2 regions of the Aquitalea sp. FJL05 genome follow, and region 1 is predicted to be linked to the other one. Evidence: riboswitches for the same ligand, from Rfam matches in the RefSeq annotation. Region 1 holds a riboswitch; the other holds the start of a gene.

Region 1 (7,209 bases):
GGCAGTGCCGCACCATTGCCGCTGAAGCGCGACAGATCCAGCGGCTTGCCATCCGGAGTCTGCCCCAGAAAGGCGGGATTGAACTGCACATCGTTCAATGCCACGGTGCCGTCCGCCGGATTGGTATCGGCCGCCCAGGCTGCCCCCGGACTGAACACGGCGATCAGCATCAGGCTCAATGGTTTGGGTATCCAGCAGGCCGATGCCTGTCGGCTAGGATTTTTTATCATGGCAGCACGCTATCTGGCATGAACCCGGCCGGCACAAACGACATGCGTCGCGGCGGCCCGGTCCTGATTGATCAAGGTTTCAGCTGCAGGCTGTGCGCCACCGGAGCACCAAAATCATTGATGCTTTCGTAGAGCAGCGCGGCCTCGCCGGTGGGGCGCGCAGTCAGCCCCTTCAGCTTGAAATCGGCACTGCCACCGGGTGCGACCATGCCACCCTCGCTGCGGTATTCATGACCACCCAGCTGGATGGCACTGAAATTGAGCGAGACATGAAAGGCACTGGCATTGCTGGCGCGCAAGGCGTAGCCAAGCTTTCCCCCCAGGGAAACCAGCTGCCAGCTGAGTTTGTCTGCCGCATCATCCGGATTGCCGGCCAGGCCGGCCGGGCGATAGAACAGCTTGAGGCGGGAGCGGAAGGCCACCTGCACATAGTTGTGCTGCTCATTGCTGGCCTTGGGCAGGGGCGGAATATCCAGGATATTCAGCCAGAACACCGACTCGCGGTCTTGTGGCACGCTATCACCGGTAAAGGTCAGGCGCACCGTTTGCGCCTTGGCCGGGTCCACCCGGAAAATCGGCGGCATGATCAGGAAGGGCGCATCGGCCGTGGTGGGTTCGGACTTTTCATTGCCACGATCTGCCCATGCCTGTACCAGCGCCGGGTCATGGCCAACATTGTCCATCTTGATGGTGACTTCGCGATCATCTGACTTGTAGATGATGCGTGTACCGGTAATCACCACATTGGCCTGCGCGGCGGATGCCAGCAACATGGCCATGCTGATGAATACGACTGCCCCGAGTTTTGCTATTTTTTTCATTCTGCACCTGCCTCAACGATTGCCCTGGCGATCCGGGGAGGCATTCCCCAGACCACCGGGCGGGTGCTGCTTAGTTGTAAATCATCGAGTACTGAACACTGGTATTCACCGTACCCGCGGTGGATGCGCCACCGGTGGCGATGTACTGGGCGTAGTAGTTCATGGTGCCGGTCTTGTTCGGCGAACTGCCGGACAGGGTGACGGTTTGCGAGTTGGCGCTGGTGGCGACATTGATCGGCTGGAAGGTATTGTTCAGCAGCTGAACTTCCACATTGGTGGCCATGCCGGAACCGCTGGCATTGAACAGGTTGCCCGTGCTCTGGTCCACCGTGGCACCCAGTTCGAAATGGGTCTGGGCACTGGTGCCGTTACAGTTGCTCAGGTTCAGCGCAAACGGGGTGACACCGGCAACCTGGCCGGCAGTAGCCAGCGCAGAGGTGGACACCGTCGGCAGGGTCACGGTGACGTTGCTGCCACTGGTGCCGGTGATGGTGCAGGTATTGGCCGTGATCTTGCCGTTGATGGTAATGGTGCCATCCGCTGCCAGCGCGCCAGCAGAGTAAATGCCCAACCCGATTACCAAGACAGAAACAATCTTTTTCATTTTCTAAAACTCCATCGCATTAACAGGGCAGCACACTGCCCCAGACAGAACGCCAGCCTGGCGCCCTTCCCCGCAAGCTTCCACCGCCACTGCGCAAGACGCAGTCAGCCAGAACACTCGCAAACCACCCGCAACAGCCTTGCCACCCGCTTCAGCACCATGACATTGGTGTCGAGCGCATTAGATATTAAATGTTTAAGCTGTTGTTATTTACAATTGTAAACTCAGCATCTTCATGTTGAAAAGAATTTTCTTGAAAGTGTTGTAATTTTCCCTGTCAAATATGACAAAAGCTAGATTGCACGGGGGTGCTGCAAGCAGAGCCACCATTTCAAGCCGCTGATTTTTAATCAAATCATTCAGTTGCCTGCCAGCGAGGACACACAGCCACAACCGCAGCCGCAGCCGCTGCTTTTTGTGGCGTGGCGAGTCAGCAGCCGTGCGTTTGTACATTTGGCAGGAAGCAAGACAAGGAAAATGCATGCAGAGGCGCTGATGAAAACCAGGAAATGAACCGAAATGCAGTGCCTGACAAAATGCGAACACTTAAGGAGGCTTGCCTTGCCAGGAGCCACTGCCGGCCGCCCGTGGGCAGCCCGAGGCTGGAGGTGCCAGACAAGCAGCACCCGCGCCATGCCCGGGGCGTGCGCCAGGGCGGCCATTTTGCGCAGGGCATGAAGTTGGCGTATCCTGACGGCCATTGATGGTGCCGGCAACGCCGGTGAAAAGGGAATGCAGTGCAATGCTGCAACTGCCCCCGCAACTGTAATCGGTTAGGTTTTGCGCATCATGTCACTGGCTGTCTTGGCTGCATCCACCAGCAAGACACCAAGCCGGGAAGACGCGCAACGCTGCTGGAGCCGGAAGTCAGGAGACCTGCCATCATCGTCTGTGAGCGCGCTTGTCATGCAGCCGGGGGGCTGTATAGAGAGTCCGCGCCACTTTCACTGTGGGTCATCCTCATGCACATCATGGAAGGCTATTTGCCGGCCAAGCACTGTCTTGCCTGGTATTCCGTTTCTGCTCCTTTCTTTGCCGGCGGTGTCTGGCACATACGCAAAATCCTGTCGGAACGTCCGCAAGCCAGAATGAATCTGGCCGCTGCCGGCGCCTTTGCCTTTGTCTTGTCTGCCCTGAAAATGCCCAGCGTGACCGGCTCCTGCTCGCACCCCACCGGTACCGGTTTTGGCGCGGTGGTATTCGGGCCGGCGGTGATGGCGGTGCTGGGGGCCATGGTCTTGCTGTTCCAGGCCTTGCTGCTCGCCCATGGCGGCCTGACCACGCTCGGGGCCAACCTGTTCTCCATGGCCATCGTCGGCCCCTGGGTCAGCTATGGCTTGTGGAAGCTGGGGCAGCGCCTTGGCTTGTCGGTGGCGGTGTCGATGTTTCTTGCCGCTGCGCTGGGGGATCTGGCCACATATATCACCACCTCCATCCAGCTGGCACTCGCCTATCCGGACCCGGTGGGTGGCTTCATGACTGCCGCCATCAAGTTCGGTGGCATTTTTGCGCTGACGCAAGTGCCATTGGCCATTGCCGAGGGCATGCTGACGGTGGTGGTGATGGATGCGCTGGCCGGCAAGGTAGCCGATATCAGAAAAGTCAGCATTCTTGCCGGGGAGACACGCTAATGGCCAAGTCATCCCGTAGCAAATGGCTGCTGTTGGGCACGGTCGCACTGCTGGTGCTGCCGCTCTTGCTGGTCGAAGGCAAATTTGCCGGCTCGGACGATCAGGCCACCGCCGCCATTACCCACGCCAAGCCAGGCTACCAGCCCTGGTTCTCCCCCATCTGGGAGCCGCCAAGCGGCGAAGTGGAAAGCCTGCTGTTTGCCTTGCAGGCCGCCATTGGCGCTGGCGTCATCGGCTACGTCATCGGCAAACGCCAGGGACTGGCCGCCCGCGATGAAGCTGAGCATTGATCACTATGCGCATCTGAGTCGCTGGCGGGAAAGGCCGGTGCTGGAAAAGGCCCTGCTGGCTATCGGCATGTTGCTGCTGGCCATCAGCCTGCCACCCTGGCCGGCCGCCCCTTGCATCATCGCCAGCGTACTGAGCGTGACGCTGCTGGGTGCAAGAGTGCCGTTGCGACTCTGGTTGCGCTATGCCCTGATACCCGCCGGCTTCCTGCTGACCGCCGGGCTGAGCATGCTGTTTGATGTCAGCCGCCACGGCCTGAGCTTGTCCCCAGCGGCGCTGCCAACGGTATGCGGCCTGCTGCTCAGATCTTTCGCCGGAATCTGCTGCCTGCTGCTGCTTGCCCTGACCACCCCGGTCACCGATATCCTGGCCAGCCTGCGCAAAATCGGCCTGCCGCGCGAGATTGCCGAAATCAGCCTGATCATGTACCGGCTGGTTTTCCTGCTGCTGGACACCGCCAGCGCCATGCATACGGCACAGGCCGCGCGACTGGGACAAAGCAATCGCAAGCAACAGCTGCGCTCGCTCGGCCTGCTACTGGCCAATCTGTTTCCACGCGCCATGGATCGGGCCGGCAGGATGGAAAACGGCCTGGCCGCCCGCGGCTGGAACGGCGAATTCAACGTCCTGCGGCGCACGCAGCCGCTATCCCTGACACGCCTGACATGGACCAGCCTGTTACTGGGTAGCGTAGTGCTGGTCGGAACCCTTTTTTCATGAACACCATTCTCAGTGTCCAGCAGCTTGGCTATACCTTTCCTGGCAATGTCATTGCGCTGTCAGGCATCAATCTTTCCATTCAACGGGGCCGCTGCCTGGCCTTGCTCGGGCCAAACGGCTCGGGCAAGAGCACTTTTTTGCAGCATCTGAATGGAACCTTGCGGCCGGATCATGGCAGCGTGTTGCTGGAGCAGGAGGCCGTGACCTACTCGCGCCAGGGGCTTAACCGGCTGCGCAGCAAGGTGGGCCTGGTCTTGCAGGATGCCGATGACCAGCTGTTTGCGGCCTCGGTATTTGAAGACATCTCGTTCGGGCCATTAAACCAGGGGCTGGAGGCCGCCGCCGCACAACAAAGAGTAGAGGAAGCAATACGGGCCATGGGCCTGGCCGGGCTGGAAAACCGCCCGCCGCACATGCTCTCCGGCGGACAAAAGAAACGGGTCGCCATTGCCGGCGCATTGGCCATGGCCCCGGAGGTGCTGCTACTGGATGAACCCACCGCCGGGCTGGATCACGAAGGCATTGCCCAGCTGATTGAAATCCTGCAAACCCTGATGCAACAAGGCATCACCATCGTGTTTTCCACCCACGATGTCGATCTGGCCTGCGGGCTGGCGGATGATATCGCCCTGTTTGCTGCCGGGCGGGTCATCGGCTTTGGCGAGCGCCGCCAGATCTTGCTGGACAAGGACATGCTATTGGCCGCCAAACTCAGCCCCTCCCTACTGCTGCAAATGGTGGTCTTTGCACAGGACAAGGGCCTGCTGGCCGCCGATGCCGTCATGCCGCGCACTGCTGGCGACATCATGGCGTTGGTCGGGCAGTGGCAGCACGAATCTCATCAAACAAACCTGGCCGACTGAAGAGGTGGCACGCATTGAGCCGCCAGGTTTAAGCCTGCCACCGCCATGGCCGGCGGCTTTCCTTGTCAAAAGCTGTTCATAGCCTGCTGCGCTGCGGTGATACCGTGTTAAAAGCGCCTGCGGAATGCTCATTGACTCCAGGCAAACTCCGCGTCCTTAGTCGTTCTCGCCTTGTCTCACTCTCGCTCGCGACACTCGGCACAGGCTTTCACATCCGGCCGGCCGGGGTAAACACGAGTGGCCCTGCCCTGCCAGCAGGCTGACTTCAAAACGGTGGATGGCTGCCCGGCTATGCCTACCTGCAAATGGGCATTGCATTTATATCGTATTGCGATATATTTAAATGACAGCACTGCTGTTTACCAAGGAGACTGTCATGAGCCCGCTTAGCCCCCTGCGCATGCTGTGGTCGTCAGGCCATAGCTGGGACACCCTGTCCCAATCCCATTCCTCGGTTTCGGCCAGTTTTTATCGCATCGTCCTACCCGGCTCGCTGCTGGGTACGGCCATGCTGCTGTTTGCCGCCAGTTACCATGGCAATGTCTATGCCCCAGAAGTTTCCTTCACCCACTGGCTGGTGGTAAGCCTGTTATTCATGGTCACCAATTGGCTGGCCGTGCCGCTGATGGCCTGGGTCATCCGCCAGTCGGTGCATGCGCCCTCGCGCCCGGCATTTGCCGACTGCTATCGCCTGGCCGCCATTGCACCTGTGCCCATCTGGCTCTCCACACTGACCCTGCTGCTGCCGCTGCCCCTGTTCAATATGGCCTGCGGCGTGATCGGCCTGCTGGCATCGGGCATGCTGCTCTATCACGGACTGGATGCCTTGTTTGAACATGACGACTCAGTCAGCACCCAGTCCATGGCCTACACGGTGTTTTCCGTGGGTGCACTGGTGTGGCTGTTCGTGGTGGCCTTGCTGATGACGCCGCTGCTGTAGGCCAGCGGGCAGCAGCTTGCCGGCGGACCGGATATGTTAAGGTAGCGCATTACCATTGCCCTGCCCGCCCATGTCCAGCCCGCTTTGCAAACAGGATTTTGAATATCTGGCCGATTTTCGCTACCGCTTGCGCCAGTTCTTGCGTTTCAGCGAGGAGCTGGCGCAAAGCCATGGCATCACGCCATTGCAATACCAGCTGCTGTTGCAGGTTCAGGGTTATCCAGAGCGCGACTGGGCCACGGTGGCCGAGTTGGCCGAAAGGCTGCAATCGCACCATCACAGCGTGGTGGGATTGATCAATCGCTGCGAGACGCAGCAACTGGTACGCAAATCCCCCGGCCGAAACGATGGCCGTCAGGTGGAAATCAGTTTGCTGCCCAAGGGGCTGGAACTGGTGGAAAAACTGGCCCAGGCCCATCGCGATGAATTGCTGATGCTCAAGGATCTGGCAGACAGCCCATCGACGGATTTGCTACTGAATATCCAGCAAGCACTCAAGACCGGACAGTAATCAGGCCATTCATTTACATCGCAATGCGATATTATAGCCACCCCCCCCCATCCTGGCTGCGACCGTGCCTGACTTCATGAAGCAACTTCTTCACTACTTGCAGGGCTTTGTTCCCCCCACCCTGGGCGCTGGACGCCGCGAACGTCTCTATGGCTGTATTGGCGCCGGCCTGGGCCTGCAAGTGACCGCGCTGTTGAGTCACCTGATGCTGGGCCAGATCAATCCGTGGTTCATTGCGCCCATGGGGGCATCTGCCGTCTTGCTGTTTGCCGTGCCGTTCAGTCCCCTGGCCCAGCCCTGGTCCATCATCGGCGGCAATATGCTGTCTGCGGCCATTGGCGTCAGTTGTGCCCGCTACATTGGCGACCCGGTGCTGGCAGCCAGCATGGCCGCTGCGCTGGCCATTGCCGCCATGTTCCAGCTGCGCTGCCTGCACCCGCCTGGCGGTGCAGTCGCCATGACCGCCGTACTGGGCGGGCCGGCCATCAGCGCGCTGGGTTACCAGTTTGTGTTGTGGCCAGTGGCGGTCAACTCTGCCCTCATGCTGGGCATGGCCTTGCTGTTCAACAATGCCTTGCGCCGTGGCTATCCGCACCGTCCG
Region 2 (7,209 bases), on a different contig from region 1:
CGCTCACCGCGGCGCCGCCCACTGCCAGCTGGCCGCTCACCCGCGTCAGTTGCTTGTTCTCGGCCAGCGAGGTGTCCATGTCCAGCCAGCCCAGGCCGGCACTGCTGCCCGCCTCACCCTCCAGCCCCAGCGGGTCGTGCAACTCTTTGCCCAGCATCTGCAAACCGCCACAGATGCCGATCAGCTTGCCGCCGTAGCGCAGGTGGCGGGCGATGTCCGCCTCCCAGCCGGCAGCGCGCAAGCTGGCCAGATCAGCCCGCACGCTCTTGCTGCCGGGCAGGATGATCAGGTCGGCCGGCGGCAGCGGCTGGCCCGGCTTGACCAGCAACAGCTCCACCTGCGGGTGCAGGCGCAGCGGGTCGAAATCGGTATGGTTGCTGATGCGCGGCAGCACCGGCACCACCACCCGCAGCGTCTGCTGCGGCGTAGCGCCGGCTTGTGGCCGGTTCAGCGCCAGGCTGTCTTCCGCCTCGATATGCAGGCCGTTCAGATAAGGCAGCACGCCCAGCACCGGCTTGCCGGTACGCTGCTCCACCCATTCCACGCCAGATTGCAACAAGGCAGGATCGCCACGGAAGCGGTTGATCACCAGCCCCACCACCCGTGCGCGCTCGCTGTCGGACAGCAATTCCAGCGTCCCCACCAGATGGGCAAACACACCGCCACGCTCGATGTCCGCCACCAGCACCACCGGGCAGTCCACCGCCTCGGCAAAGCCCATATTGGCGATATCGCCCTCGCGCAGATTGATTTCCGCCGGGCTGCCCGCGCCTTCCACCACGATGCACTGGTATTGGCTGGCCAGACGGGCGTGCGATTGCAATACCGCCTGCATCGCCACCGGCTTGTAAGCGTGATAGGACAGCGCGTCCATATTGCCCGCCGCATGGCCCTGGATGATGAGCTGGGAGCCGGTGTTGCTATTGGGCTTGAGCAGCACCGGGTTCATGTCGGTATGCGGCTCCACCCCGCAGGCCAGTGCCTGTACCGCTTGCGAGCGGCCGATCTCGCCGCCGTCCACCGTCACCGCACTGTTCAGTGCCATGTTCTGCGGCTTGAACGGGGCCACGCGCAAGCCGCGCCGCGCCAGCAGACGGCAAAAGCCGGTGGCGAAAGTGCTCTTGCCGGCATCCGAGGTGGTGCCCTGAATCATGATGGTTTTGGCGGACATGCAGTTCTCCGGCGCGCAATTTTTCGGGAAGACCCCTAGAATGTCGCTTTTTCAACGGTAGGGCAGCGCGGCAAGCGGCCGCCCCGAAGCCGGCGATTATATAGGCGCGTGACGTGATTTCAGCTGTTTTTCTGTTATTGGCCGTAGTGCTGGACCGCTTGCTGGGCGAGCCACGGCGCTGGCATCCGCTGGTGGGCTATGGCTATCTGGTGCGCAGGGTGGAACAGGCGCTGTACCCGGCACAGCCACTAGCCGAACCGGTGTGGCGCATGCGCTTGCGCGGCGTGCTGGGCATCAGCCTGCTGCTACTGCCACTGACTGCCCTGGCTTGCTGGCTGTCACGTTTACCGTGGCTGGGCCAGCTGGCATCGGTAGTGCTGCTTTATCTGGCCATTGGCGCGCAAAGCCTGCGTGAACATGCCCAGGCGGTGCTGGATGCGCTGCGCGCCGGCGACCTGCCGCTGGCCCGTTACAAGGTGTCGATGATAGTCAGCCGCAATACCAGCGCGCTGGACGAAACCGCCGTGGCACGCGCCACCATCGAATCGGTACTGGAAAACGGCAGCGATGCCATCTTTGCCGCCGTGTTCTGGTTTTTGCTGCTGGGCGCGCCCGGCGTGGTGCTGTACCGCGCCGCCAATACCCTGGACGCCATGTGGGGCTATCGCAATGAGCGCTTCCTGCATTTTGGCTGGGCAGCCGCCCGTTTTGACGATGTGCTGAACCTGATCCCGGCCCGCCTCACCGCGCTCACTTACATCCTGCTGGGCCATACCCGTCAGGGCTGGCAATGCTGGCGCGCCCAGGCCCCCACCTGGTACAGCCCCAATGCTGGCCCGGTGATGGCCGCCGGTGCCGGTGCACTGGGCGTGCTGCTGGGCGGTGCCGCCAGCTATCACGGCAAGCTGAAGCAGCGCCCCACGCTGGGCCTGCAACGCCCGCCCTTAGCCGAAGACATCGCCCGCGCCATCGCCCTGGTACAACGCAGCCTGTGGCTGTGGGTGGCCGTGGCGCTGCTGGGCGGCGGCCTCATCTGGAGCTTCACACATGCTTGAACACGGAGGCGGCATCCTGCGTGCCGCGCAGCAATACGGCATTCCCGCGCAAGACTGGCTGGACCTGTCCACCGGCTTGAACCCACAAGGCTGGCCAGTGCCGGCGGCCAGCCCGCGCAGCTGGCAGCGGCTGCCCGAAGAGGATGACGGGCTGGAACAAGCGGCGGCGGATTACTACGGCAGCCCGCTGCTACTGCCGGTAGCCGGCTCGCAGCCGGCCATCCAGCTATTGCCCACCCTGCGTCCAGCGTGCCGGGTGGGCATGCTGCCCTTGTGTTATGCCGAACACCCCTGGCACTGGGAGCAAAACGGCCACCAGCTGAGCCGCCATGCTCCGGAGGACATCGATGCCGCCATCGACCAGCTGGACGTACTGCTGCTGTGCCACCCCAACAACCCCACCGGCACCACCTTTTCCCGTGCACAACTGCAGGACTGGCGCGCCCGGCTGGCCTGTCGTGGTGGCTGGCTGATCATCGACGAAGCCTTCATGGATGCCACGCCAGAACACAGCCTGCTGGCTGATGTGGGCCTGCCGGGGCTGATCGTGCTGCGCTCCATCGGCAAGTTTTTCGGCCTGGCCGGGGCGCGGGTGGGTTTTGTGTTTGCCTGGCCGGCGCTGTTGCAGCAACTGGCCGAGGCCATCGGCCCGTGGAGCATCAACGGCCCGGCGCGTGAAGTCGTCAAACAAGCCTTGCAGGACAGCGCTTGGCAACACCACATGCGTGCGCAGCTGGCTACCGACAGCGCCCGCCTGCAGCAATTGCTGCAGATGCACGGACTAAACCCGGCAGGCGGCAGTGTGTTGTTTCAGTGGCTGCAGGGCGCGCACTGCCCGGCGCTGTTCGATTTCCTGGCCCGGCGCGGCATTCTGCTGCGCCAGTTTGCCGATGGCCCCAGTCTGCGCCTGGGCCTGCCACCAGACGAGGCCGGCTGGCAACAGCTGGAAACCGCACTGGCGCAATGGGAAAAGCCTTGAAAATCAGTCGGCAGAATTCCCATTTACCCGGTTGTCACGTATCATGCGCGCTTCAATGACGGTGCCCCGCCAGGGGTGAAACGGGAATGCGGTGAGACACCGCAGCTGCCCCCGCAACTGTAAGCGACGAGTCCGCATCACGATGCCACCGGGGCCAACCGGGAAGGCGATGCCGGGTAAAGAAGCGCGAGCCAGGAGACCGGCCGTCATCCGTGTCGACGCAGGCTGAATCCGGGCGGGGTGTACCGGGGGAATGCACCGTGCCGCCCATCGCCGGCGCGCCGTGCCCTCGCCTGCGGCGACCTATCGTCACCAGAGGGCCGCCATGAATTCATCCAGCCAGCCGTTAGCGGCACGCCACGCCACCCTGCCGGAATGCCGCCGATGAGACAGCACTATCGCCATGTGCTGATGTGCACCGGCCCGCGCTGCACCGAAAACGGCCAGCAGGCCGAAGCCATGTTCAAACAGCTGGGCCAGGCCATCGACGCCTGCGACGGCCTCAAGGTGAAACGCACCCGCAGTCATTGCTTCGCCGTATGCAAGGAAGGCCCCATCATGGTGGTCTACCCGGAAGGCGTGTGGTATCGCAAGGTGGATGCCAACGCGGTGCAGCGCATTGTCAGCGAGCATCTGCAGGGCGACGTGCCAGTGGAAGCCCTGATTTTCCATCGCCTGGGTTTGGGCGATGTCAGCAGTGAAAGCACGCCATGACGCAGCACAACCAGGGCGGCATCGTGCTGCTCAGCCACGCCGGCACCGACCTCACCGCCCTGAGCCGTGCCCCGCTGCCGCCAGACTTCGACAGCGTCGCCAGCTTCGCCCTGCAACACATTACCGACGCCAGCCAGATGCAGGCCCTGCTGGACGGCAGGCTTGCCAGCGCCCGCATCCTGCTGCTGCGGGTGCTGGGCCGGGTACAGGCCATCCCCGCTTTCGAAGCGCTGCACCAGCAGGCGCTGGCACGCAAGCAGGCGCTGATCATCCTCAGCGGCACCGGCGAGCCGGACCCGGAGCTGGCCGCGCTGTGCACCGTGCCGCCATCCATCCAGCAAGAGGCCAATGCCTATCTGCAAGCCGGAGGCAGCAGCAATATGGCGCAATTGCTGCGCTACCTGTCCGACCGTCTGCTGATGACCGGCCACGGCTACCTGCCTGCGGCCGCCCTGCCGGAACACGGCCTGTATCACCCGGAACTGTCCGACGCTTGCAGCATGGATGACTGGCTGGATGATTGGTGTGAAATTCGCCAACCCGGCTGGCCCACGGTAGCCATCAGCTTCTACCGCGCCCACTGGCTGAGCGGCAACACCCGCTTCATCGACATGCTGGTGGACATGCTGGCCGAGCGCCAGATCAACGCGCTGCCGCTGTTTACCTCCTCGCTGCGCAGCCAGGACGAAGCCGGCATGCCGGCAGCGCTGCAATTGCTGCGCGACACCCGCGCCGGCCAGCCCTGCGTGCTCATCAACACGACGTCCTTTGCCATGGGCGAAGTAAATGCCGAAGGTGCCACCAGCGCCAGCTGGGCAGTAGAGGCCTTCGAGCAGCTGGATATCCCGGTGCTGCAGGCCATCACCAGCAGCATGACGCAGGCGCAGTGGGAGCAATCCGAGCGTGGGCTGAACCCGCTGGACACCGCCATGAATGTGGCGCTGCCGGAGTTCGATGGCCGCATCATCGGCGTGCCGGTGTCGTTCAAGCCGGAAGACCCGGCCAGCAGCGACTACCAGCCACTGCCGGATCGCATGCGCCGCCTGGCCGGCATTGCCGCCCGGCTGGCACGGCTGAAGCACACCCCGGCTGCCACCAAACGGGTGGCCTTCATCTTTACCAATTCCAACAGCAAGGCCTCGCAAGTGGGCAATGCGGTGGGGCTGGACTCCGCCGCCTCGCTGTATGCGCTGCTGCAAGCCATGCAGGCCAATGGCTACCAGATCGGCCCGCTGCCAGACAGCAGCGACGCGCTGATGCACCAGTTGATCGACCGTGGCTGCTACGACACCGACTACCTCAGCGCCGAGCAGTTGCGCCAGGCCATTGCCCGCGTACCGCTGGCGCGTTATCAGCAATGGTTTGCTGAACTGCCCGCCCCGCTGCAACAGCGCATGCTGGAACGCTGGGGCGCCGCGCCGGGCACCGCCTATGTCGATGGCGACCAGCTGGTATTTTCCGGCATGGAGCTGGGCAATGCCTTTGTCGCGCTGCAGCCGCCGCGCGGCTATGGCATGGACCCGGACGCCATCTACCACACGCCGGACCTGCCGCCCACCCATCACTATTACGCGCTGTACTGCTGGCTGCGTGACGAATGGCAGGCCGACGCCATTGTGCACGTGGGCAAGCACGGCACGCTGGAATGGCTGCCGGGCAAGGGCGTGGGCGTGTCGCAACACTGCTTCCCCGATGCCCTGCTGGGCGACATGCCCATGTTCTACCCCTTCATCCTGAACGATCCGGGTGAAGGCTCGCAGGCCAAGCGCCGCGCCCATTCGGTGATCATCGACCACCTGACGCCGCCGATGACCACCGCCGACACCTACGGCCCGCTGGCCCAGCTCACCCAGCTGGTGGACGAGTACTATCAGGTGGAAATGCTGGACCCGAGCAAGCTGCCGCTGTTGCAGCAGCAGATCTGGGACCTGATCAAGGAGGCGCGGCTGGACAGCGATCTGGCCGCCATGCTGGGGCATGACCATCAGCATGATGAACACGAACACGGTCATGGCCATCACCAACATGCGGCGCATGATCACCATCATCATGCCCACCCGCCCAAGGCCGCCCAGCCGGGCTACCGCCTGAGCCAGCCCGCCAAGGCTGCCAGCGCCAGCACGGTCAAGGCAGGCAGCATGCAGTTCCGCCCGGCGGCCAAGAGCACCGGCCACAGCCATGGCGCGCATGATCATCACCATCATGGCCACAGCCACGACCATGATGAGCACGGCCACGACCATGCCCACGAGTGGGATGCCACGCTGAATGCCGACGGCGTACCGCTGACACTGGCCAAGATGGAGGGCGTGGACGTGGCCCACCTCATCGAAGACATCGACGGCTATCTGTGCGAACTGGGTGCGGCGCAAATCCGCGACGGACTGCACATCCTTGGCCGCATGCCGCAGGGCGAGGCGCTGGTGGACATGCTGTGCGCCCTCACCCGCCTGCCCAATCTGGCGGTGCCCAGCCTGCCGGCCAGCGTGGCCGCCACACTGGGTGTGGACTGGGACGGACTGCAGGAAGACAAGGGCCGCCGGCTGGAAAACCTGCCGGTCCCGCTGGAGATGAGCAGCCCACAGCTGCTGCACACCCGCAGCGATGCCATCGACCATATCAATCAACTGGCGCGCCTGCTGGTTGCCCTGCTGCTGGCCCCGGATGCAGCTTCGATTCCCGCCGCCATCGCCACCGTGCTGCCGCAGGCCGGCAACAGCACCGCGCTGCAACAGGTGCTGGGCTTTATCCGTGACGAATTGCTGCCCAACCTGGCGCGCACCCACGAGGAAATCGGCAACCTGCTGCGCGGTCTGGCCGGTGGCTATGTGCCAGCCGGCCCCAGCGGTGCGCCCACCCGTGGCATGGCGCACATCCTGCCTACCGGGCGCAATTTCTACTCGGTCGATCCGCGCGGCCTGCCTTCGCAAGCAGCCTGGCGCGTGGGCAGCGAGCTGGCCAATGAAATGCTGGCACGCCACCGCAAGGAAACCGGCCAGTATCCGGAATCGGTCAGCATCAGCGTATGGGGCACCAGCGCCATGCGCACCCATGGCGACGACATTGCGGAAATCCTCGCCCTGTTGGGCGTGCGTCCACGCTGGCAGGCCGAAAGCCGCCGCGTGGCCGGTATCGAGGTGATTCCGCTCGCCGAACTGGGCCGCCCACGCATCGACGTCACGGTGCGCATCAGCGGCTTCTTCCGCGATGCCTTCCCGCAGCTGATTGCGCTGGTAGACGATGCCGTCCACGCCGTGGCCGCACTGGACGAAGACCCGGCGGACAATTAC

The links. A riboswitch is a leader RNA that binds a small molecule or an ion and turns the genes downstream of it on or off. The one in region 1 is predicted to bind cobalamin.
Region 2: linked by a shared signal. The riboswitch ahead of DBR44_RS01635 (ferredoxin) and the one ahead of DBR44_RS10025 (energy-coupling factor ABC transporter permease) in region 1 are both predicted to bind cobalamin.

What each region holds. Positions count from the first base shown of each region.
Region 1 is NZ_QAJS01000009.1:413,875-421,083, reverse strand. It holds gene DBR44_RS10040 (fimbria/pilus outer membrane usher protein) at 1-170, opposite strand, end outside; gene DBR44_RS10035 (fimbria/pilus periplasmic chaperone) at 302-1,051, opposite strand; gene DBR44_RS10030 (fimbrial protein) at 1,122-1,655, opposite strand; cobalamin riboswitch at 2,343-2,554, shown strand; gene DBR44_RS10025 (energy-coupling factor ABC transporter permease) at 2,618-3,286, shown strand; gene DBR44_RS10020 (energy-coupling factor ABC transporter substrate-binding protein) at 3,286-3,576, shown strand; gene cbiQ (cobalt ECF transporter T component CbiQ) at 3,560-4,294, shown strand; gene DBR44_RS10010 (energy-coupling factor ABC transporter ATP-binding protein) at 4,291-5,157, shown strand; gene DBR44_RS10005 (DUF1282 family protein) at 5,534-6,097, shown strand; gene DBR44_RS10000 (MarR family transcriptional regulator) at 6,168-6,608, shown strand; gene DBR44_RS09995 (HPP family protein) at 6,685-7,209, shown strand, end outside.
Region 2 is NZ_QAJS01000002.1:28,134-35,342, forward strand. It holds gene DBR44_RS01620 (cobyric acid synthase) at 1-1,171, opposite strand, end outside; gene cbiB (adenosylcobinamide-phosphate synthase CbiB) at 1,285-2,226, shown strand; gene cobD (threonine-phosphate decarboxylase CobD) at 2,219-3,205, shown strand; cobalamin riboswitch at 3,248-3,428, shown strand; gene DBR44_RS01635 (ferredoxin) at 3,590-3,919, shown strand; gene DBR44_RS01640 (cobaltochelatase subunit CobN) at 3,916-7,209, shown strand, end outside.